Regions from separate parts of the Nonomuraea diastatica genome, predicted to be linked through region 1. Evidence: riboswitches for the same ligand, from Rfam matches in the RefSeq annotation. Region 1 holds a riboswitch; each other region holds the start of a gene.
The links. A riboswitch is a leader RNA that binds a small molecule or an ion and turns the genes downstream of it on or off. The one in region 1 is predicted to bind cyclic di-AMP.
Positions count from the first base shown of each region.

Region 2: linked by a shared signal. The riboswitch ahead of E1294_RS27410 (C40 family peptidase) and the one ahead of E1294_RS19250 (CHAP domain-containing protein) in region 1 are both predicted to bind cyclic di-AMP.
Region 3: linked by a shared signal. The riboswitch ahead of E1294_RS57255 (C40 family peptidase) and the one ahead of E1294_RS19250 (CHAP domain-containing protein) in region 1 are both predicted to bind cyclic di-AMP.
Region 4: linked by a shared signal. The riboswitch ahead of E1294_RS53665 (glycoside hydrolase family 25 protein) and the one ahead of E1294_RS19250 (CHAP domain-containing protein) in region 1 are both predicted to bind cyclic di-AMP.

Region 1 covers NZ_SMKP01000051.1:699-6,585, forward strand. Annotated here, with positions in the region: gene E1294_RS19240 (ATP-binding cassette domain-containing protein) at 1-1,521, shown strand, start outside; gene E1294_RS19245 (ABC transporter ATP-binding protein) at 1,565-3,460, shown strand; gene E1294_RS19250 (CHAP domain-containing protein) at 3,542-4,228, opposite strand; cyclic di-AMP (ydaO/yuaA leader) riboswitch at 4,241-4,377, opposite strand; gene E1294_RS19255 (hypothetical protein) at 4,494-4,727, opposite strand; gene E1294_RS19260 (Gfo/Idh/MocA family protein) at 4,736-5,446, opposite strand; gene E1294_RS19265 (aldo/keto reductase) at 5,466-5,887, opposite strand, start outside.
Region 2 covers NZ_SMKP01000084.1:29,216-35,102, reverse strand. Annotated here, with positions in the region: gene E1294_RS27420 (M48 family metallopeptidase) at 1-279, opposite strand, end outside; gene E1294_RS27415 (hypothetical protein) at 292-1,107, opposite strand; gene E1294_RS27410 (C40 family peptidase) at 1,256-1,801, opposite strand; cyclic di-AMP (ydaO/yuaA leader) riboswitch at 1,863-2,025, opposite strand; gene E1294_RS27405 (C40 family peptidase) at 2,435-3,394, opposite strand; gene E1294_RS27400 (NYN domain-containing protein) at 3,497-4,816, opposite strand; gene E1294_RS27395 (response regulator) at 5,272-5,887, opposite strand, start outside.
Region 3 covers NZ_SMKP01000056.1:26,111-31,997, reverse strand. Annotated here, with positions in the region: gene E1294_RS20670 (RDD family protein) at 1-71, opposite strand, end outside; gene E1294_RS20665 (RDD family protein) at 181-1,695, opposite strand; gene E1294_RS20660 (amino-acid N-acetyltransferase) at 1,781-2,350, opposite strand; cyclic di-AMP (ydaO/yuaA leader) riboswitch at 2,619-2,760, shown strand; gene E1294_RS57255 (C40 family peptidase) at 2,767-3,810, shown strand; gene E1294_RS20650 (LuxR C-terminal-related transcriptional regulator) at 3,846-4,058, opposite strand; gene lysX (bifunctional lysylphosphatidylglycerol synthetase/lysine--tRNA ligase LysX) at 4,654-5,887, opposite strand, start outside.
Region 4 covers NZ_SMKP01000229.1:3,604-9,490, reverse strand. Annotated here, with positions in the region: gene E1294_RS46040 (nitroreductase family deazaflavin-dependent oxidoreductase) at 1-321, shown strand, start outside; gene E1294_RS46035 (TetR/AcrR family transcriptional regulator) at 399-1,145, opposite strand; gene E1294_RS58570 (alpha/beta fold hydrolase) at 1,230-1,916, shown strand; gene E1294_RS58565 (hypothetical protein) at 1,873-2,073, shown strand; gene E1294_RS46025 (RrF2 family transcriptional regulator) at 2,197-2,670, opposite strand; gene E1294_RS46020 (SDR family oxidoreductase) at 2,729-3,472, shown strand; cyclic di-AMP (ydaO/yuaA leader) riboswitch at 3,769-3,911, shown strand; gene E1294_RS53665 (glycoside hydrolase family 25 protein) at 3,923-4,645, shown strand; gene E1294_RS46010 (isocitrate lyase/PEP mutase family protein) at 4,708-5,448, opposite strand; gene E1294_RS46005 (amino acid permease) at 5,583-5,887, opposite strand, start outside.

The sequences.
Region 1 (5,887 bases):
GGAGCCGCCGCCGCCCGGCGCATCGACGGCGTGCTGCGTGCCAGGGTCCGGGCCGCCGCGACGGCCATGCCGCTGGCGCGCCTGGAGAACCCGCAGGTGCAGGCCGACGTGCGGCTGGCGTTGACCGGGCACCGCGGGCGCACGGCGGGCATGGCGGCGGTGGCGCTGGCCGGCGAGGCGAGCCGGGCGACGTCGGCGTTGTCCGGCGCCGTGGTGCTGGCCGCGCACGTGTGGTGGCTGGCCCCGGTCGCGCTGGCCCTGTCGATCGCGCAGAACCGGCGCATCGCCGCGATGCTGGTCGGCCCGGGCGGTGCGGAGTCGCTGGCCGACAGCCCCGAGCAGGTCGTGCGCCTGCGCCGGGCCGGCTACCTGGCCGAGCTCACCGGCGGTCCCGGCGCCGCCAAGGAGATCCGCGTCTTCGGCGTGGACGGGTTCCTCATCGGCCGGTACGTGGCGGCCATGCGCGCGTTCCTGACCCCGCAGGCGCGCGGGCGCCGCGCCGTCGTGCGCGGGTACGCGGCCGTGCTGGGGCTGCAACTGGCCGGGGCCGCCGGAACGTTCGGGACGCTGGCCTGGTTGACCGCCGCGGGCGCGCTGGGGGCCGCCGCCCTGGCGCAGAGCGTGCTGGCGGCCTTGCTGGTCTTCGCGTACGGTGCGGGCGGCTACCAGCTGTTCGAGATCGCCCACGGGAGCAAGCCCTACGAGGCGGCCATGCGCCTGCTCCACCCGCCCCCCACCAGCACGTCGAACTCCGCGACGGCGGTCACCGGGCCATCCGCCCGCGACGGTGAGGGTCCCGGGATGGTCAGGGTGACGTTCACCTACCCCGGCCGCGCGGAACCGGTGCTCAAGGAGCTCGACCTGCGGGTGCGGCCGGGGGAGCGGCTGGCCGTGGTCGGGCTGAACGGCGCGGGCAAGACCACCCTGGTCAAGCTGCTCACCGGCCTGTACACGCCCCAGAGCTGCACCGTCGGCACCGCCGAGGACGCCGCCGTCGTCTTCCAGGACTTCACCCGCTACCCGCTGCCGCTGCGCGACAACGTCCGCCTGGGCGCGCCCGCGTACGAGGGGACGGACGCCGACGTGCTGGCCGCGCTGGCCGCCGTCGACGCGCTCGACCTGCTGGAGGGTCTTCCCCGCGGGCTGGACACGCCGCTGTCGCGGTCGTACACCGGGGGCCGTGACCTGTCCGGAGGGCAGTGGCAGAAGGTGGCGCTGGCCCGGGCGGTGTACGCGCTCGACGCGGGCCGGCGGATCCTGATCGTCGACGAGCCCACCGCCCACCTGGACGCGCGGGCCGAGCAGGAGGTGTTCGAGCGGCTGCTGGACCGCACGCGTGGGCGCACCTTGGTGCTCACCTCGCACCGGTTCGCCACCGTACGGCGGGCGGACCGGATCGTCGTCCTCGACGGCGGCGCCGTCGCCGAGCAAGGCGGTCATGCCGAGCTGCTGGCCCTGGGCGGCCGTTACGCGCGCTGGCACCGGCTCCAGACCGCCCTGATCGCGGGAGCAGGCCGGTGACCCGCCCTCGGCTCCAGGCCATCGCGGTCGCGGGGGAGGGCCGGTGACCGCGACCCTCCGTACGCTGCTGACCCTGGCCTGGCGCACCGACCGGCGGGCCTTCCTCGCTATGGCCGTCTTCCTCGCCCTGGGTGCCGTCAGCCAGGGCCTGGTCGGCGTCTTCCTGCGGGCGCTCACCGACACCGCCACCGCCGGTCACGGCGCCCAGGCGTCCCTGTGGGGCCTGGCGGCCGGGGCCGCACTGGCCACCGGCGTGGCGCTCGGCCGCGCGGAGCTGGCGCTGATGGAGGAGCTGGCCGAACGCATGGGCCTGTCCGTGCAGGAGGAGATCCTCACCCTCACCTCGGGTGTGCCCACCATCGAGCACTTGGAGCGGCCCGCGTACCTGGACAAGCTGACGACGTTGCGCGACGAGAGCCGTCAGCTGTACTTCGCGGTGTGGGCGCTCGCCCTGGTCGCCGAGCACGCCGTGCAGATCGGGCTCGGCGTCGTGCTGATGGCCGCCGTGCACCCGCTGGTGACGCTGCTGCTGGGCGGTGCCGTGCTGCCGTCGCTGCTGGTACGCGGCCGCGCGGCCCGCCACGTCGACGCGGCCACCGAGCGCACCGCCGAGACGGCCAGGCTGGAGCAGCACCTGTCCGAGTCCGTCACCACGCCGCGGACGGCCAAGGAGATACGGCTCAGCCGTGCCGCGCCCGCCCTGGAGGCGATGGCCGCGCACCGGTGGGAGGAGGTGTCGGCGGGGTCGTCGCGGGCCGGGGTCCGCGCCGCGCTGCTCACGTTCGCCGGGTCGGGCACGTTCCTGGCGGGGTACGTGTCGGCGCTCGGCTGCGCGGCCTGGCTGGCGGCCCAGGGGCGGGCCACGCCGGGCGACGTGGTCCTGGTGGCCACCGTCGGGGTGCAGCTCGTCACCCAGGCGTCCCGGCTGGCCTTCCACGTCGGGTCGGTGGCCGCCGGTCTGCGCGCCGCCGCGCGGCTCGCCTGGCTCCGCGCCTACGCCCGCACCCACACCCCGGCCTCGGCAGAGTCCGACGACGACGCGCCCCACGCCAGGGCGAGGGCGGCCACGAAGGGCCACACCCGGGAACGCGGGCGGGACCACAGCCGGGAACACGGGCGGGATCACGGCCGGGACCGCGCTGCCGGCGGGGCGGAGCCGCCTGAGAGCTTCGCGCAGGGCATCACGCTGCGGAACGTGTCGTTCACCTACCCCGGCACCACCCGGCCCGTGCTGCGCGGGATCGACCTGAGCCTGCCCGCCGGCGCGACCGTCGCGCTGGTCGGATCGCACGGCTCGGGCAAGACCACCCTGGTCAAGCTGCTGTGCGGCCTCTACCAGCCCTCCGGCGGTGAGATCCTGCTGGACGGCGTCCCGCTGCGGGACGTGCCGGCCGTGCGCTGGCGGAGCCGGATCAGCGCCGTGTTCCAGGACTGGGTCCCGTTCGAGCTCACCGCCGCCGAGACCGTCGGCATCGGCGACCTGCCCCGCATGGACGACCGCACCGCCGTGGACCAGGCACTGGAGCGGGCCGGCGCCACGGAGGTGGTGGCCGGGCTGCCCAGGGGCCTGGACACCGAGCTGGGCGACAGCTTCGAGGGCGGCATGACGTTGTCCGGCGGGCAGGGGCAGAGACTGGCGCTGGCGCGCGCCTCGATGCGGGAGGAGCCACTGCTGCTCGTGCTGGACGAGCCGACCGCCTCCCTCGACGCTCCCGCCGAGAGCGCCGTCTTCGCCCGGTACGCGCAGGCCGCCCGCCGCCACCGCGCCGCCATCACCCTCCTGATCACCCACCGCTTCCCGACGGTGCGCATGGCCGACCTGATCGTGGTGCTGGACGGCGGGCGGATCGCCGAGCAGGGCGGTCACGGCGAGCTCATGGCCCGCCAGGGCCGCTACGCCGAGCTGCACGCCATCCAGCGAGCGGCGGCGGACGGCTAGGTCGGGGGGCGCGGGGACCGGGCGGAAACGCGCGCGAGCGCGCGTCCCGCACGGGACGCGCGCTCGCGCGCGGCAACCGGGTCAGCCGGCGTACTCGGGGTAGCCGTAGCCGACGACCTGGGACTTCGGACGGGTGCGCTCCTCGACCTTGCCGTTGCCGGTGTTGCCCTCGATCGTGGAGAGGGTGCCGTCGCCGTTGTCCTTCACGACGAAGCCGACGTGCTGGATGTCGGTGATGTCCTTGCCGCCGTCCCAGGCGAAGAACACCACGGCGCCGGGCTTGGCCTCGGTGCCGAAGCGGTCGTTGGCGGCGAACCACTTGGCGTGGGCGACGGTGTAGGCGTCCCAGCCGATCTGCGGGCGGGCGCCGGTCTGCTCGCCGACCCAGGAGACGAACATCGCGCACCAGGCGGCGTTCAGGTACGCGGCCCGGTTGCCGCCGTCGCGGGCGATGGTCTCGGCGGCGCGCTGCGAGCCGGCGTACCACTTCTGGTACGGGGTGCCGCCGCCGGCGGCGTTCTCGGAGATGCCGACCTGGGACTTCGCGAAGTCCAGGACCTGGGAGGCGGTCACGTTGACCTTGGTGTCCTTGGCCGCGCGCTGCTTGGAGTCGGTCACCGGCGAGACGGCGGCCACCTTGTCCACGGGCGGGGTGTCGGCGTTGGCCGCGGCGACGTTGACGCCGAAGGCCGAGGCGAAGATGGTGGCGCCGAGTGCGGCGCAGGTGATGGTTCGCTTGGGGATTGCGGTAAGACGGAACGTGGCCATCGAGGGGGTAACTCCTTGCTTCCATGCCGCTTACCGGGTTAGCTGACGGGTTCGGGCGTGGAAGCTGCCCTACGGCACCAGAGTGCCGATTCACCCCAAAGGACGTGGGTCCCCGGTTCCGCGCGATGCGGATTCAGCGGTCACAGGACGATCCTGTGATCTTTCGTGCGATGGTCAGACATAGCCGGACAAACCGGACGTATGCCGTAAGATGCCCCACAAGGTAATACATGCGGCAAGAGGATTACAACTCTATAAAGCCCAGCTAGGCGAGTTGCCTGCGAGCGTCGGCCAGAAGCCCTGCCATGGCAAGGGATTCGTCAAGGGGCATGATCGAGGATTCGGTCCTGCCCTCGGCCGTGGCGGCGCGGACCTCGCGGAGCTCACCGGCGTATCCGTTGTCGGCCGGATCGAGCACATGCTCTTCCGGCTCCATGGAGAGCCCGGTGAGGACGATCCGCTCCGGCGCCCAGAACGGCGCGTGGATGTCCGCTCGCATCTGTGTCCCTACAACGCAGGCCTGGTTCGGGTAATTCCCCAGCAAGGAGTTTCCACGAAAGCCCGTCTGCCGCCGGGGTAGAGCAACACCCCGCCCGCCTCCGCGTCAACTCCGCTCGGCGCCAGGGATCCCGTGATGCGCAGGCCGGTGGGCATGCCCAGCAGCAGCTGGGCCAGGCCGAACGGGTAGACCCCCAGGTCGAGCAGCGAACCTCCGCCCAGCTCCGGGGCCCACAACCGGTGCGCGGGGTCGTACGGCATGGCGAAGCCGAAACTGGCCTGCACCGACCGGATGTCGCCGAAGCGCGCATCGGCGGCGATGAGGCGGATCAGCGGGTTGAACCGCATCCACATGGCTTCCATGAGGAACACGCCCGCCTCACGCGCCAGGCGTACCATCTTCTCCGCGTCGTCCACGGTCGCGGCCAGCGGCTTCTCGCACAACACGGCCTTGCCCGCGGCGATGGCGGCCTCCGCGACCTGCAGGTGCTCGGTGTGCGGCGTCGCCACGTAGATCGCGTCCACCGCCGGGTCGGCGCAGAGCCGCTCATAGGAGCCGTACGCCGACTCCGCGCCCAGCGCGGCCGCCAGGGCCTGCGCCCGTTGCGGATTCCTGGAGCCGACGGCGCCCACCCGCATCCCGGGCTCGGCCACGATGGCCGCCCCCACGGTCCGCGCTATGACGCCCGTCGCCGCTATGCCCCACGTGAAATCCCGCACGCGGAAGATGCTAGACGCATCAGATCAAGTTGAACGTGTCAGGGTCGCCTCCGATGCGAAGGCCCCTGTTGAGCGCGCCGACGGCGGCCATGCTCTCCGGGTCGAGGATGAAGTCGAACACGCCGATGTTCTCGGCGATCCGCGACGGCGTCACGGACTTGGGAATGACGACGGTGCCGAGCTGCAGGTGCCAGCGGAGCACGATCTGCGCGGGGGTCTTGCCGTGTTTGTCCGCCAGCAGCGCGAGCGCCGGATCCTCAAGCAGCCCCCTGCCCTGGCCGAGCGGGCTCCACGCCTCGGTGAGGATGCCGTTGGCCTCGTGGAAGGCCCGCATCTCCCGCTGCTGGAAGTACGGGTGGAGCTCGATCTGGTTGATGGAGGGTGTGATGCCGGTCTCGTTCATGAGGCGGGTGAGCGTGCCGGCGGTGAAGTTGGACACGC
Region 2 (5,887 bases), on a different contig from region 1:
AATCACCGCCGCGAGCACCGCCAAGACCACGGCCGCCTGCCGCCTGAACCGGCGCTCGGCCGCGCCCACCGCCGGGTCGTGCGCCGGGTCCACCTCCGGGTCGCGTGCCGGGTGCTCGCGACGTCTCCACGCCCCCGCCGCTCCGTCGTCCGTCTGCGCGGGGTCCTTCGCCCTGACGGCGCCCGCGAGAACGCCGTCACCGGGCCCTGCGGCGGTCACCTCGCCGCCGCTCGCCTCGGCCTCCTCAGATGGGCCGTCCGCGTCCCGCCGTCCGCTCATCCTTCTCCCCACTCACGCGAGCTGCTCCCGCACGTACGCGCGCCACCGTGCCGTCAGCGTGGCCACGGACAGCCCGAGCGCGGCGAGCGCCTCGTCGACGCCGGCCGCCTGCGCATCACGGTAGAGCCTCACCAGGCTCCTCTCACCGAAACGGCGGGAGAGGAACCGACACGCCAGCCAGGCCTCCTGGTACGCCAGCGCGAGGCGTCCGGGGTCAGGCCCGCCCGCGGCGAAGGCCTCAGGCCCCGGCAACGCGGCCGGCACGCGCCCGGCCCGCACCTCGGCGGCCAGCTCGGCGGCGGCCGTGCGCACGGGCAGCCCGGCGTCCCGGTAGGCCACGTAGTCGGCGAAGCCTTCGTAGAGCCAGGCGGGCAGCCCGCCGGTGCCCGCGGCGACGTGGGTCAGCTCGTGAGTGAGGACGACATCCTTGCCGGTGGAGGTGAGCCTGCCGAACGGCTCGGGGACGACGATCACCCGGCCGTCGTCGGCCACCGCCGCCAGCCCGTCGAGCCGCTCCACTCCGGCCAGCCGGGCCGCGTCCTGCGCGGAGCCGGGAACGATGACCACGGGCCGCACCGGACGGCCGAGCACCGCCGTGACCCGCAGGCCCGCCGAGTCGGCGCGGCGGGCGAGATCGCTGAGCGTGGCGGGCGCGGCGCGGTGGCCGGTGACGAAGGAACGTGCCCCGCGGGCGGTGGCCTGGCCGTCCGGCCACAGGCCGCGGGCCTCTGCGGGGAAGACGGGTGATCCGGGAGCGGGGGCGTCGGCGGCGAGGCCGAGGAGGAGGAGCGCGGCCAGCGCGGCTCGTCGGCTCACCTGCTCGGACACCCTGCCGATCGTAGTGGGGGCCGATCGTAGTGGGGCCCGATCGGCGTGGGGCCCGATCGAGGGGCCGGTCGCCTACGACGGGAAGGACGCGCTTCCGCGGGAGCCCGCCCAGGCCCGGAAGATCTCCCGGGACCCGGGCGGGGCTTCATCAGAGGCCGGGACGGACCGCGCCGACGAACGACGACTTGCGCCATCCGCCCAGCTTGTCGATGCGCACCCGTTCGCCTGTCCGCGGCGAATGGATCATCTTGCCCTTGCCGACGTACATGCCCACGTGGCCGAGCCCGTTGAAGAACATGAGGTCACCGGGCTTGAGGTTGCGCCAGGCGACCTTGTTCCTGGTGCGGGCGAACTGGCTGCTCGCCACGCGCGGGAGTTTCACCCCGGCCTTCTTCCAGGCGTACTGGACGAGGCCGGAGCAGTCGAACGAGCCAGGGCCTGTGGCGCCGTAACGGTACGGGTCACCGATCTGGCTCTTGGCCACGGCGATGGCCTTGCCGGCCTTCACCTTCTGCCGAGCGATCTTGGCTGCTCGCTTCCGAGCGGCCTTGGCCGACTTCGCAGTGGTGGCGGCCGTGGCCGCCCTCACCGAGGAGAGGCCGGCCGTATCGCTCGTCGTCGCCGCCTGAGCCGTGGAGGCCGTGGGGGCATGGAGGACGAGACCTCCGGCCGTCACGGTCATCGTGAGCACCACGCCACGCAGGGCAAGGCGGGACAGACGGGGGTTGTGCAGGGAGGTAGACAGGATTTCTCCTTGGGTCTTCCACGAACGCCTACCGGGTTAGCTGTCGGATTCGGGCCTGGAAGTCGCCCTACGGCGCGATGGCGCGCCGATTCACCCCTGATCCCTGGGGAACTGGGATCGCTGGGTCCCCGGTTCCGTGCCTCCTGACTGCACGGATTCGGCAGGTCATCGCCCGATTCAGTGGTGGTGTCATGGGGATATCGCGGCGATGACCAGCGGATCTTCATCTGTCTTCACATCGGGAGGGACCGATGCGGGTTCGCGGCGCCATGGCTTGTGCACCGCGACGACGCCAGAAGCTACGCCGAACGGTCAAGGATCGGCAAAAGCGGAGTCAGGCTGTAAAGATCGACAAAGGCCTCAGTAAACTCCCGAACCCCTGCTGGAACATGGGGCGTCGTTACCAAAAAGTGACCCTGCTCACACTTCGCGACACCCCGGTCTTGTCAGGGGTCAGATGTCGCCTTTGTCACATTCCGCCTCGTATGCGCTGGACCCAAGGTGATCAAGGGAGAGCACACCGTGATCGCGGACCGTCCGCACGGCGGCAACGATGGCGCGTCGTAGAAGAATGGGCGGGAACTACGGGCGGACGGCGCCCACGAGGCCGCGTCCGTAGTCGGAGAGGCTGACGACCTTGACCACGTCGCCCGTCTGCGGCGCATGGACGATCTTCCCGTTGCCCGCATAAATGCTGACGTGCCCCAGGCCCTCGCTGAAGATGAGATCCCCCGGCTGGAGCGCGTTCAGCGACACCTTGCGGCTGGCGCCCCACGCCCACTGCGCCCACGTCGTCCTGGGCAGCGACACGCCCGCGGCCCGCCATGACGCCTGGGTCAGCCCCGAGCAGTCGTAGCCGCCCGGCCCCGTCCCGCCGAACACGTACGGCTTGCCGACCTGCGCGAACGCGAACCGCAGCACCGCCGCGGCGTTCCCCGACGCGGGTCCCGTGTACTCGATGCCGGTGCTGTTCGGATCGCCGGTCTTGTAGGCGCCCAGCTTTCTCAGGAGCTTCTTCTGCTTGGCGATCAGACCGAGGATCTCCTTGCGCTCCTTCTCGACCTCGCCACGGACCTCGTCGGCCGACCGCAGCGCGCCCTGCGCCTTGTCCCGCTCCTTCTTCAGCCCGCGGTTCTCCCGGTCGAACGCGGCCAGCTTTTCCGAGCGCTCCTTGGCCATCTGCCCGGCCAGCGCCATCCCGGCCAGCCGTCCCTGCGGGTTGTCGGCACCGACCAGCCCCGGCATGGAGGTGGCGTAGCCGCCGGCCCGGTAGACGGTGGCGGCCATGTCGGCGATCTGGGTGCGCAGGTCGGCGACCGTACGGAGTTTGCGCTTGTAGCTCGTGTTCAGCTTCGCGTAGGTGCCCTTGGCCTTCTTGTAGCGCTCGGTCGCCGAGTTGTAGCGGTCGACGACCTTGTCGGCCTTGTCGTTGAGCTTGTCGAGCTTGGCCTTGGCCTGCCCGATGGTCGGCTTCGGATCAGCGAGCGCCGCCCCCATGGGGGACACCACAAGCCCGAACGCGAGACCCACGGCCACCGGCACCCGGCCAAACCTCACTGCGTCGCCTCCCAGGGGATCTTTTACTGGGGCGAAATAGTACAGAAGTGGCGGGTGAGGTCTCACCCAAACATACCAATTCGTAACTTAAGCCCGGCCCAGGCGGCGCAGCAGCAAGCCAGAGGAAACGGGTCTGGCTCCCATCCGCCTGACGGACTCGGCCACCTCCCGGTCCGACGACACCACGGCGATGGCGCGGCCGGGCGGCTCGGCGCGGACGAGTTGGCGGATCAGGTCGTCGGCGATCTCCCCGGGCGCGCTGAACAGCACCCGTACCCCGCGCGGCGCCACGACCTGCACAGGGGCGTTGAGCTCCGCCCCGTCGAACACCGCGGTCACCTCGACCCTGGTCTGCGCCACCAGCCCGCCCAGCCCGGTCATCAGCCGGTTGCGCTGGTCGGCGAGGGTGAGCGTGCCGTAGCCGGTCTTCGTGACGTTGTAGCCGTCGATGATCAGGTGGATCTGCGGCAGCGCGAGGAGTTGGTCGAGGAGCTGCGGATCGTCGTCGGCGAGCGCCCGCGCGGGCACGCGCACCCCCGGCCGCTCGCCGGTGACCGCGGCGACCGAATCGGCCGGCCGGCTGATCGTGGTGGGCAGAGCCAGCTCCCTGCGCAACCCGGCCGACGCGTCCTGCAGCGCGTCGAGCAGCACCCTGATGCGGGCGTCCTCGATGCTCCGACCCTCGCGCGCGGCCCGGCGCGAGGCTTCGAGCTGCTTCTCCACGTCGGACAGCCGCTCGCGCAGCCGCCGCAGCTCGGACTCCCCCGCACTGCCCGCGGCCGAGGCGGCCGTCCTGGCCTCCTCGGCGGCCCGCTCCATCTCCTCGGCCCGACGCACCGCGGCCTTGGACCGCTCGCGGGCGTCGTGGAGCCTGCGGCGCAGGTCGGAGTTCTCCGCGCGGGAGGCCTTGACCTGCTCGCGCAGGCGGTCGGCCTCCTCCTTGGCAGCGTTCTTCTGCGCGGCGAGCTGCTCGCGCAACCGGGTGACGACCTGCTCGCGCTCGGAGTCCTCGGCGGCCGCGAGCGACTTCTCCAGGTCGGAGCGGGCGGTCTCGATCATCTCCGCCCAGCCGGGCGGGCGGGTGAGATAGGCGGCCGCGGCCACCAGCACGGGGTCGGCGGCGGGCGGCACGTTGCCCTCGGCGAGCGCGGAGACCAGCTCAGGCCAGCCCGCGGTCACCGACTCGGCGACCAGCTCGCGAAACTTCTTGTCGTTCTCCAGTTGGGCCGCGATGGGCGCGCTGGCCAGCTTGGCCCGCTTGCGGGGGTCGAACTTGGCGATGCCACGCAGCGGCGGCGGGATGGCGGCAGCGGGCATCGTGCCGAGGACTTGAGACGCCAAGTCGACGACATTGAGCCGCACCTGCTCGGGAAGCGGGCGAGACAGGCCTTCACCCGCTGAACTCATCCCACTTGTCCCTTCGTGACATGCCCTTTCAGACAAGGGTACGGCTGCCGCGTACCTGACCGTAACGGCCGCTCCGCTATGGGCAAGCGCTTGGTGGGGAAGGATCGGCCGCGCCGGTACGGGCGTCCACCAGGGAGGCCGACCATGGCGAAGCAGCCTCGCACCGCCACTCGTGACCTCGGAGAACCGCGTCAACTCGGCATCCGGCGGCTCTGCGGCAAGCCCGGCGAGGGCGCACTTGCCCGGGTTGCGCACCCCGGCGCGAAAAGCTGGAATTCCAGCGCCGCGGCCCTCCGAGCCCGGCATCCGCGCCCAGCCCTCCGCGCCTGAACCTCCGCGCCCAGCCGTCCCGGCCCTTCCGAGTCCGGTCTTCCGAGCCTCGGCCCCCTGCGCCCGACCGCTCGGCGCGGCGACTCACCGCGCCCTGATCGAGGGCCCGCCGAGCGGCGACCTCGCTACGAGCCCGCGTCGTAGACCAGCAGCGCGATCTGGACCCGGTTGTTGAGGTCGAGCTTGGTCAGGACGCGCGACACGTGGGCCTTGACCGTGGGGACGCTCATGAACAACTCGCGCCCGATGTCGGCGTTCGACTTGCCCTGGCCGACGGCCGTCGCCACCTGCCGTTCCCGCTCGCTGAGCCGGCCGAGCAGCCTCCTGGCGCGTTCCGTACGCTCGTCCGCCCCGCCGTCGGCCACATGCGTGATGAGCTGCCGGGTGACCGCCGGCGACAGGATCGGCTCACCCTCGGCCACCTTCCTGATCGCCTGCACGAGGTCGCCCGGCGCGATGTCCTTCAGCAGGAACCCGGCCGCCCCCGCCCGCAGCGCGCGCAGCACCTGCGCGTCGGCGTGGAACGTGGTCAGCACCACCACCTCGGGCGGCGCGGAGGTGCGGCGCAACGCCTCGGTGGCGGTGAGCCCGTCGACGCCCGGCATGCGGATGTCCATCAGCACCACGTCGGGCCGGTGCTCGGCCACCATGGGCGGCACCTCGGAACCGTCGCCCGCCTCGCCGACGATCTCGATGTCGCCGGAGCCGCCGAGGATCATCGACAGCCCGGCCCGCACCATC
Region 3 (5,887 bases), on a different contig from region 1:
ATGAGCCGGGCAGCCAGTCGTTCCCACCATTCCGCGGGCACTGCGTCCGCCCACGGCGACGTCCCGGCCATAACCCTCACCTCGCGTCATCGACGGCTCAGAGCCCTACATTCCGCACCTACCCTCACATACAAAACAGAGGCCGACGGGAAGCCGGCCCCTGTTTCGTGGTTCTGCCGATTACTTGATCTTGACCACCACGGTGTTCGCGAACTTGTCCGCGAACGTCTGCTGCAGCGGCTTGTCCCAGAGCATCGAAGCGCCGTTCAGGCCGCAGATGAGGCCCGCCAGCATCGTGCCGAACGGCAGGAAGTAGAGGATGTAGGCGCCCCAAGTCACGCCGGCCCGCTTGATGGCGGCGTCACCAGGCAGGCCGCCAGGGGGCATCATCTGACCCACCGGCACGACCTTGATCCCCATGATCATCTTGCCGATCGTCTGACCCTTCATCTTGTGCATGAGGAAGTCGTAACCGACGTAGACGGCGGTGAGGACGATGGCCAGCACGATGTTGAGCGCGAACGAGCCGAACATCCCCGAGGTGGCGCCGCTGGTCGAGTCGTAGCTGACCAGGAACAGCGTCGTGAACAGGAGGGACACCACGAACATCACGACGCCGAACAGGACACCGTCGACGAGGCGCGCCACCAGACGCTGCCACCACTCCGCCAGCGGGGCGGGAGCCCCCGGCGGCTGCACGCCGACCGGGCCGTAACCCGGCTGGCCGTAGGGAGCCTGGCCGTAACCGGCCTGCTGTGGCTGCCCGTAGGCCTGGCCGTACTGCTGGTCGCCGTACTGCTGGCCGTAGCCGGGCTGGGCGTAACCGGGCTGGGACTGCTGTGGCTGTCCGTAGCCCTGCTGGCCGTACTGCTGCTGCTGCCCGTAGCCGGGCTGGGACTGCGGCTGCTGACCATATTGCTGGTCATACTGCTGACCCGACTGCGACTGCTGGCCATATTGCTGCTGGTCGTACTGCTGGCCCGACTGCGGCTGCTGGCCATATTGCTGCTGGTCGTACTGCTGGCCCGACTGCGACTGCTGGCCATATTGCTGCTGGTCGTACTGCTGGCCCGACTGGGGTTGCTGACCATAGCCCTGCTGTTGCTGACCATATTGCTGGTCATACTGCTGACCGGACTGCGGCTGCTGGCCATATTGCTGCTGGTCGTATTGCTGGCCCGACTGGGGTTGCTGACCATAGCCCTGCTGCTGACCGTACTGCTGGTCGTACTGTTGCTGCTGGCCGTAGCCCTGCTGCTGGCCGTAACCGGGCTGGGACTGCGGTTGCTGGCCATAGCCCTGCTGCTGCTGACCATATTGCTGGTCATACTGCTGGCCGGACTGTTGCTGCTGCCCGTAGCCCTGCTGCTGACCGTATTGCTGCTGGCCGTAGTCGGGCTGGGACTGGGGCTGCTGACCGTACTGGGGTTGCTGGCCGTAGCCCTGCTGCTGACCGTACTGGGGTTGCTGGCCATAGCCCTGCTGCTGACCGTACTGGGGTTGCTGGCCATAGCCCTGCTGCTGCTGACCATAGGGGGGCTGTTGCCCGTAGGCGTCGTCCGCCCGGTAGCCGACCACAGTGACGTCGGGGTCGGGCTCGCCGGGGTGGCGGCCCGGAGCCTGCTGGCCGGAGTGGGGAGGCGCAGCGTTCTCGCCGGATTCGTCCTGTGGGTACGGCGGCTGTCCGGTGCTCACCGTGTCACCTCGCTTCGAGTGCGCGCGTGGCACGTGTCAGGACACATGCCTGTGCTGCCCAACGTATCGACATAGGTATCAACAATCACCTTTCCATGTGGTCAAGGTCCGCGTCACCCGATGTCAGATGGAGCAGCATGCGGGTGTTGCCCAGGGTGTTCGGCTTGACGTGTTCCAGGTCGAGGAACTCCGCTACACCCTCGTCATACGAGGCCAGCAGCTCGGCGTAGACCTCGGGCGAGACGGGCGTGCCCTGGATGCGGCGAAAACCATGCCTCGCGAAGAAGTCGACCTCAAAAGTAAGACAGAATACACGCTGCAGACCAAGATCTTTGGCCTGCTGGATCAGCGCTGAGACGATCCGGTGGCCGACTCTCATGCCGCGGCATTCGGGATCGACCGCCACCGTGCGGACCTCTGCGAGGTCCTCCCAGAGCACGTGGAGCGCGCCACAGCCGACGACCTGCCCGCCGCGCTCGGCCACCCAGAACTCCTGTACGTCTTCGTACAGCGTCACCGTGGCCTTTTTCAGGAGCCGCGGGCCCGCGCCCGCATAGGCGTCGACCAGGCGCCTGACCCCCCGCACGTCAGGCGTGCGCGCACGCCGGACCACCACCGCGGTCTCGGGCACAGTCAGTTCGGCCACCTGCTCCATGGCTCTCCAGAGTACAGATGTCATTACGGCTCGGACCTAACTCACATGTCTCCGCCCATCCTGTTACATCTCGTGGCCGGGCGAGCACGACGTCGCGCCGGGCGACCGTTCGGGAGGAAGCACCACATTCAGTCACTCCTGCGCGACTGGCACCGAGATCACCTTGTGACCCTTCAGTTGTGAAACCTCTACAGAGTTGGCAGTTCTGGTTGAGCAGGAACCCGGAGTGCATTAGTGTCCAGCGACAATGTTCCCCGCGTGTCGCGCGCGGGGAGGCACGCTCAATTCCCTCAGGGAAGCCGGGGACCCGCCGGTGGCGACCGCCATCACGGGGTGAATCCGAGTTTTTCGGTAGGGCTGCTCCGGCCCGAACCCGTCAGCTAACCCGGTAGGCGTCGATGAGAGGAGCCTGGTTGGTGAAGCGCACGTTCAACCGTGGGAGGAAGTCGGCGGGCAAGCACGCCCGCCCTCCGGAACGCGCCCTGTTGCGCCAGCGAATCGGTGTGGCAAGTCTCACAATCACCGCGCTGCTGCTCTCGGTTCCCACCGGCCCGGCGTACGCCGACCCCAAGCCCTCGCTCAAAGACCTCGCCTCGCGGGTCGAGAAGATGCACACCGAGATCGAGACGCTGACCGAGCAGTACAACGGGCAGCGGGAGAAGCTGAAGACGGCCAAGAAGGCCGCCGAGGCCGCACAGAAGACCCTGGCGGCCAGCGAGACGGACCTGGCGGCCAAGCGCGCCAAGGCCGTCCTGCTCGCCCAGAACGCCTACATCACGGGCGGGCTGAGCCGGGCGCTGGCGTTCACCTCCTCCGACGACCCCTCCGACTTCCTCGACCGCGCCGCGACCACGTTCGCGATCGAGCAGCGGCATGGCGAGGAGCTCGACCAGCTCACCAAGGCCAGGAAGGCCGCCGAGCGCGCCAGGGCGGGCGCCAAGTCGCGCATCAGCGAGGTCGAGAAGATCGTCAAGGACCTCGACGCCAAGCGCGGCAAGATCAGCAAGCTGGTCGCCAAGGTCGAGAGCAACCTGTTCAGGCGGGCGCTGGGCGAGGCCGGTCGGCCCGGCACCCGCGCCACACGCGTCAACCTGCCGATCGCCGGCAGCGGCAAGGCCGCGCAGGCGGCACGATGGGCGCTCACGCAGCAGCTCAAGCCGTACGTCTGGGGGGCCGAAGGCCCCGGCTCCTACGACTGCTCCGGCCTGGTGATGGCGGCCTACCAGCAGGTGGGCATCTCGCTGCCGCACTACACGGGCAACCAGTGGACGGCCGGGCGGCACATCTCACGCGACGAGATGCGTCCAGGCGACCTGGTGTTCTTCTACAGCGACCTGCACCACGTGGGCATCTATCTGGGCGGCGGCATGATGGTGCACGCCCCTCGGACGGGTGATGTGGTGCGGATCGCGTCGATCGAACGGCGGCCGTTCGCGGGCGCGGTGCGCATCGCCGACTGAACTGAACCCGGTGAGGGGCCCCATGATCGGTGCCGCTAGATCAGCTGGCGGCGTGCCGCCCATGCCACGGCCTCGATCGCGGTGGCGACGCCGATGCGGTCGCAGATGCCGCGCAGCCTCCGGCGTACGGTGCGGCTGCTGATGTCCAGTCGCCTGCCTACCCGATCGACCGTGACTCCTCTGGCGAGTTCCGCCAGTAACGCCAAATCCGCATGGCTCAGCTCAACGCCTTCAGTGAGCACATCCATCGGGAGCCCTCCCCCCAACAGCAGGCCTGGACCCTCTTAGCCAGGCCACAGCCGCTCCTCGCAGACGGTAAACGCATTATGGAAAGGTCGTCAAGCACGACAGTCGCCGCACTTGACCAGCAGTATTGACATGATCCGCCGTATGTGACCGAGTCACGTGTGCCAGCGAACTTCGCCGCGCGACGTACGGTCCGCACGCCCTTTCGGCCATGCCCGATCCGGCGCCGATCGGGGCGTCCGGCGTCCCGGGTTTTGATCCCTCCGGCGCACGATTTACTGCATGATCCATACGTACAGCGGCACGCGCAGCCGCTCTTCACCACGGGCGGCGGCCCGCGAGTCACCTTATTTCCGGACCTGGGCGAGCGGCACCGTCATGGTGGACACAACACTGCCGAACGTCCCCCAGGAAACTCCGGACACTCGCGCGCCCCTCGCCCGCGGTCTTGACCCGAAGCTGACAAGCCCGGCCCTGATCCCGGAACAGGACGGCCGATCGTCCGTCACCGTTTCACGGCACAGGCACGAGCCCGCCAGGCTCACCCGCTCGCGCGGGCTCCCGCCGCAACCGGTGCGGCGGGATGCCACGTGGCCCTCAGTGGGTGGGCTTGACCAGGGGGAACAGGATGGTCTCGCGGATGTTCCTGCCGGTGAAAGCCATGATCATCCGGTCGATGCCGGCGCCCATGCCACCCGTCGGCGGCATCGCGTATTCGAGCGCCTGCAGGAAGTCCTCGTCGAGCTGCATGGCCTCCGGGTCGCCGCCCGCGGCCAGCAGGGACTGCTCGACCAGGCGGCGGCGCTGCTCGATGGGGTCGTTGAGCTCGGAGTAGCCCGTGCCCAGCTCGGTGCCGAACCCGATGAGGTCCCACTTCTCCGTCACCAGCGGGTCGTCGCGGTGTTGCCGGGCCAGCGGCGAGGTCTCCAGCGGAAAGTCCATGACGAACGTGGGCTGGATGATCGTGTGCTCGACGATCGCCTCGAAGAGCTCCTGCACGAGCTTGCCCGCGCCCCACTTCGGGTCCCAGGGGATCTCGCGCCGGTCGGCGACCTTACGCAGCTCTTCGAGCGAGGTCGAGGTCGTGATTTGCTCGCCGACGGCCTCGGACACCGCGCCGTAGAGGGTGACGCGCGGCCACTCGGAGATGCCCAGGTCGACCTCGACACCGTCGTGCACGACCACCGAGGTGTCCAGGGCGGCCACGACGGCCTTCTGGTACATCCGCTGCGTCAGATCGGCGATGCCGTTGTAGTCGAGGTAGGTGCCGTAGGCCTCGACCATGGTGAACTCGGGGTTGTGCGTCGAGTCGGCGCCCTCGTTGCGGAAGTTGCGGTTGATCTCGAAGACCTTCTCGATGCCGCCGACCACGAGCCGCTTGAGATAGAGCTCGATCGCGATGCGGAGATAGAGCTCCATGTCGTAGGCGTTGATGTGGGTCTTGAACGGCCGGGCCGTGGCGCCGCCGTGGATCGGCTGCAACATCGGCGTCTCGACCTCGAGATAGCCCTCCTCGTGCCAGAAGTCGCGCACCGCGCGCACCGTGGCGCTGCGGACCCTGGCCATCTTCCTCGACTCGTCGTTGACGATCAGGTCGACGTAGCGCTGGCGGACCCGCGCCTCCGGGTCGGTGAGGCCGACGTGCTTCTCCGGCAGCGGGCGCAGGCACTTGCTGGTGATCTGCCAGCTGCCGGCCAGGACGGACAGCTCGCCCCTGCGCGAGGTGATCACCTCGCCGGTCACGCCCACGTGGTCGCCCAGGTCGACGTCGTGCTTCCAGCGGGCCAGCGACTCCTCGCCCACCTTGTCGAGCGAGATCATGACCTGCAGG
Region 4 (5,887 bases), on a different contig from region 1:
ATCGAGGTCGTCCAGCACGACGAGCGGGGCTATGTGGCGGCCTCCGGGTTCGGGCGGCGCGCCGACTGGTACCGCAACGTCATGGCCAACCCCGAGGTGACCCTGCACGTGGGCGGGCGCGCCCTGCGGGCCACCGCCGCGCCGATCCCGGACGAGCAGGGCGCGGAGATCATGGCCACGTACGCGCCCCGCCACCCCGCCGCCGCCCGCCAGCTCTGCAAGATCATGGGCTTCGCGGTCGACGGCAGCGTGGCGGATTACCGGGAGGTGGGCCGGCACATACCGTTCGTCCGCTTCACACCGCACGCCCCTGGAGCATGACCTGCGGCCCCTCGACAGGGTGAACCGGGGCGTGGTCAAGGTGCTGGAGCACGGCCTGGGCGCGGGTGCACGGGTGATCACCGCTGGTCGTGCCCAATGGTCCCGTGGCCGGCGGTGTGGCGGGCGGCCAGGCCTTCGAGCAGGCACTCCAGGGCAAACTCGAACCGCCGCTCACTCTCGCGCTCCACGTCGATCTCGCCGGTGGCGGCCATCCGGCGGGCCAGCAGCGGGTGGCGTTCGGTGATCTCGCGGACGAAACCCGCGGCCCGTTCGTCCCAGCCCGCTCCGGCCTCGCTCATGCGGGCCAGGGTGTCGCGCCAGGCGATCTCGGCGATGGCCGACCCGACCACGTGGTCATTGACGGTCGCCATCGCCGCGTCCAGGTCCGCGTCGGCGAACCCGGCACGCGCCAGCAGTCGCAGCCCCCTCTCGGCCAGCGCCAGCGCGTTCGGCCCCAGGTTCGGCCGGAGGGTCAGCTCCGACAGCGCCCACCGGTGCCGCAGCAGCATGGCGCGGTTGTGGCGGGCCAGGGTGGCCAGCGCCCGCCGCCAGTCCGGCTCGTCGGGCGCGGCGCACACCTCTCCCAGGACGCGGTCCAGCGCCAGTTCGAGCAGGTCGTCCTTGGTGCGCACATACCAGTAGAGCGACCCTGCGGTCACTCCGAGGTCGGCGGCGATCCGGCGCATCGACAGACCGCGGTGCCCGTCGGAGTCGAGCACGGTCACGGCGGCGTCGACGATCTGGTCACGGGTGAGCCGGCGGTCGCGCGGCGGCCGTTGAGGACGCAGCCACACGGACCCGTCGGAGAAGTCTGCGGAGGACACGGGATCACCGTACCCCAGGTTGACGTTCATTGTTCAGTTCACTTATACAACGTTTCAGAAATTAAACGCTGTTTAAGGAGTGCGATGTCCCCTCCTAGCGCCACGCCGTTGTTCCGTGCGAACGGGCCGCTGCCGGGCAGCGTGCACGTGACCGCGCTGGGCCCGCACGGCGCGCCGCCGGTGCTCTTCGTGCACGGCTCCACCAGCTGGGGCGATGACCCGAGCTACGGCTTCGCCGCCCAGGCGCCGCTCGCCGGCCGCGTCCGCCTGCTGCTCATGGACCGGCGCGGGTACGGCCGCAGCCCGGACGCCGGTGAGAGGTTCCCCGGCGACTACCTGGCCGACGCCGACGACATCGCCGAGTTGCTCGGCGACGGCGCGCACCTCGTCGGCCACTCGTACGGCGGGGTCGGCGCCATGATCGCGGCCGTCCGCCGCCCCGAGGGCGGTGCGCTCGCTCACGCTGATCGAGCCCGGCGGTTATCAGGCCGCGGCCGACGCCCCTGCCGTGGCGGCGGCCCTGCGCGCCAACCGTACGGCCTACGCCGGGCTCCCCGAACTGACGCCGGAGCAGTGGCTGCAGGCCTCCGTCGGCTCGACCGGCAGCCCGCCGCCGGAGGCGAGCGAGCGGCGGCTGCGTGCCGCCGGCACCGCGCTGCGCGAACGGGTGTGCTGGGAGGCCGGGATCCCGCTCCCCGCGTTGCGGGCGGCCGCGTTCCCCAAGCTGGTGATCTCGGGAACGTGGGAGACCGCGCCCGAGCAGTACCGTGAGCGCGGCGGCGTCCCGCTCATGGCGTGCGCCCGCATCACCGCGGAACGCATCGGCGGCCGTCACACGCCGGCCTCCTGCACCGGCCACTACCCCCACGTGGACGTGCCGGAAAAGCTGAACGGTCTGCTTGCCGCATTCTGGGACCAGGCCGCGTGATCGGCGCGTCGGGCACGATCGCGACTCCGTGGGGGCCGTGGGAGGTGCTGTCCGACGTGAGCGGCCCTGGCCGGGGCACCGGCCTCCACCGGCGGGCGCGGCGCGGCCCACTGATCTCCTGAGCTATGTGGTGCCCGCCAGGTGCTGCCGGGTGCGGGCCGGCGCCCACTCCGGCAGCTCGGCGAGGATGTCGGCGAGGGTGACGCCGGCGAGGCTGGCCCGCCATGCCCGGTGGGCGTCGGCCATCTTCTCGGCGAGGACGCAGCTGCGCTCGCACTCCTCCGGGGGCAGCGCGCCGCGTCCCTGCCGGCGGATCTCGCGGCACTCGTACGGCGTGGACCGGCCGTCGACGGCCTCGACGATCTGCAGCAGCGTGATCTCGGCGGCGGGCCGCGCCAGCCGGAAGCCTCCCCTCGGGCCGGTGGACGCGGCCAGCAGCCCGGCCTTGACCAGCTCCTTCAACTGCTTGGTGAGGTAGGCCGCCGGGAGGTCGTAGTGGAGGGCGAGCTGGGCCGCCGACGCGCTGGCTCCCGGTTCGAGCTGGGCCAGCGTGGTCGCGCAGTGCAGAACCCACTCGGTGCTCACAGGCAGCTTCACGCCCCGATTCTATCGCAGCTATCATAGATCCGTTTAGTCCATAATTAAGGAGATCATCATGCGGATCGCAGTCGCCGGCGCGACCGGGAACATAGGGGCGCTCACCGCCGCGACCCTTGAACGCGACGGCCACGAGGTCGTGCGCATCAGTCGTTCGCTCGGAATGGACCTGGCGACCGGTAACGGGCTCGACGACGCCCTGGCCGGTGCGGAGGCGGTCGTCGACGCCATCAACGCGCCGGCGGCCGGCCCGGAGGAGACGGTGGCGTTCTTCGGCGCCACCACCCGCAACCTGCTGGCCGCCGAGGAGCGGGCCGGGGTGCGCCACCACGTCCTGCTGTCGATCGCCGGGGTCCGTCGCGTCGAGGGCAACGCCCACTACGCCGGCAAGCGGGAGCAGGAGCGCCTCGTGGCAGCCGGGCCGGTGCCGTGGACGATCGTGCCGGTCACGCAGTTCCACGACTTCGCCGAGATGGTGGCGGGCTGGACGGAGCGGGACGGCGTCGCCACGATCGCCCCGCTGCTCGTGCAGCCGATCGCCCCCGCCGACGTGGCCGGCGTCCTCGCCGAGATCGCGGCCGGGGAGCCTCGGGGGCGGTACGCCGACGTCGCCGGCCCCGAGCCGCAGGACCTCGTGGACATGGCCCGGCGCACTCACGAGGCGCGGGGCCGTACGGTGCGGCTCGTGCCGACGTGGTCGGGGGTGTTCGGCCCGGCGATGGCGGGCGACGTGCTGCTGCCCGGCGAGGGCGCGCGCATCGCGCCGACCACTTTCGACGACTGGCTCGCCGGGCAGCGGTAGAGGGAGACGCGGGTCCCCGGCGGGACGGACTGCCGGCGGATGCGCTCGGCGGGGATGTGCTCGGCGGGGCCCGTGTCACAGGGGTATCACGCGTCCCTTTCGGTGGGGCCCGCGTACGGTGCCGGAAAACTTTGCCAAAGCCCTGGAACGCCTGCGGGAGCGGCGATCCAGGGCTCCCCCACGGCCAACGACATTGCATGGGGATTTATACCGCTTGCAGCGTTTATGGGGCGTTATATACCTTTTTGGGATTACGGCACACGGCACCAGGCGAGCGCTCGCCGAACCGTTGCCGCGACGTTGACAGGCCGAATCCGCACAGCGGAGCCGGGGACCCACCTTTCCGGGGTGAATCGCACGCCAGCCGTGGGCTGCGCGCGTAGGGCACTTCCAAGCCCGAACCCGTCAGCTAACCCGGTAGGCACATGGAAGCAAGGAGTCGATCCCCCCATGCGCAAACTTACGCGACGTCTCACCCTGTCCGCCGCCGGCGCCCTCCTGGCCGGAGCCACCGCCATCGCGGGCGCGACCGTGCCCGCGCACGCGTCTCCCGTCGAACCGGGCTCGGCCCAGGCGGCCGAGCAGCGGACGCTCACCTACGGCCAGGACGTGTCCAACCACCAGCCGCTGCACGACTGGGCCTCCAGCCCCGCGCAGTTCGGCATCATCAAGGCCACCGAGGGCACCGACTTCCGCGACGCCGCCTTCGCCAGGCACTGGAGCGAGCTGGGCAAGAAGGGCATCGTGCGCGGGGCGTACCACTACGCACACCCCGGCAACGACCCCATCGCCGAGGCCGACCACTTCCTGTCCATGGTGAACTCCCAGCCCTCCAAGCCCGGCGACCTGCTGGTGCTGGACCTGGAGACCACCGACGGCAAGTCCGTCGAGGAGGTCAACGCCTGGGCCAAGGCGTGGTTGTCGCACGTGAAGGCCGAGACCGGGGTCACCCCGATGTTCTACAGCGGCTGGAACTTCGCCAACACCTACGGTAAGGGCCTGGCCGAGTACCCGCTGTGGGTGGCCCACTACAGCAAGCCGAAGGGGATGGTGACCCCGCCCGCCGACTGGAAGACCTGGACCATCCACCAGTACTCCGACTCCCCCATCGACCAGAACGTCTCCGCCCTCTCCCCCGACGAGTTGCGGGCCTTGGGCCGCGCGTCCGCCTGACCGGGTTCGCACGGGCGGACCTGACGCCGGGGCCCCCGGAAGGCCCGCCTGAGCGCCGCCGGTCAGGCCGCGTACGGGTCCTGGCCCGCCCGGATGCGGCCCGCCATGGTCTTGAGCGCCTCCAGCGCGGTCAGGTACGTCAACGGGCCGAAGGACACGCGGGCGACGCCGAGGGAGGCCAGCCTGCCCAGGTCCATGCCGGGCAGGCAGGACACGTTGACCGGCCCGGGGATGGCCTTGACGAGGTCGCCGACCACCTCTTCCGAGGGGGCCAGGATGGGGAAGACGCAGTCGGCGCCGGCCTCCAGGTAGCGGCGCCCGCGTTCGGCGACCTCCTCGGCCGAGGTGGAGCCGGTCAGGAACACGTCGACCCGCGCGTTGATCACCAGGTCGGGGCCCGCCTCCCGGAGAGCGGCGATGCGCGCGGCCTGCGTGCCGGCGTCGACCAGTCCCCCGGCCCGGTGGTCGGTGTCCTCGATGTTGAAGCCGGCCGCGCCGATGGCGGTGAGCCGCTCGACGAGCTCGCCGGGCGGCAGGCCGTAGCCGGCTTCGGCGTCGACCGACACGGGTACGTCCACGGCCCTGATGATCCTGGCGGCGATGTCGAACATCTCGCCGACGGGCGCGCCCTCATGGTCGTCGCGCCCCAGCAGGGCGGCGATGGACGCGCTGGCGGTCGCCAGGGCGGGATAGCCCGCCTCGGCCACGATGGTGGCGCTGCCCGCGTCCCAGACATTGGGCAGGATCAGCGGGTCGCCGGGCTTGTGCAGGTCGCGCAGGAGAGCGGTGCTGGTGTTCGCCATGGTCGTTCCTTGCCTGTGAGAGTCATGTCTCTCTCTTGACTCCAGAGATCTTCACTTCGTGACGGCTTCACGGTGTGATCGCCGACACAGCCGGCGCCGTCGGGCGGGCGGGGCTGTGCCGGCGCGCCACCACGTCAGCGCTCGCCCGTCCCGGCCGGCGGCCGTTCCAGCGCGGAGTGCCGGCGGCTGTAGGCGAAGTAGAGGACCAGCCCGAGCACGAACCACAGGGCGAAGCGCAACCACGTCGTCGGGTCCAGGAAGGTGATCAGCCAGATCGAGAAGACCACCCCGATGGCGGGCACTACCGGCATTCCGGGAGTGCGGAACTCACGGCGCAGGCCGGGCTGCCGGTAGCGGAGCACGATCACGGCCAGGCACACGACCACGAACGCCAGCAGGATGCCGATGTTCGTCAGCTCGGCGGCCTCCCGGATCGGCA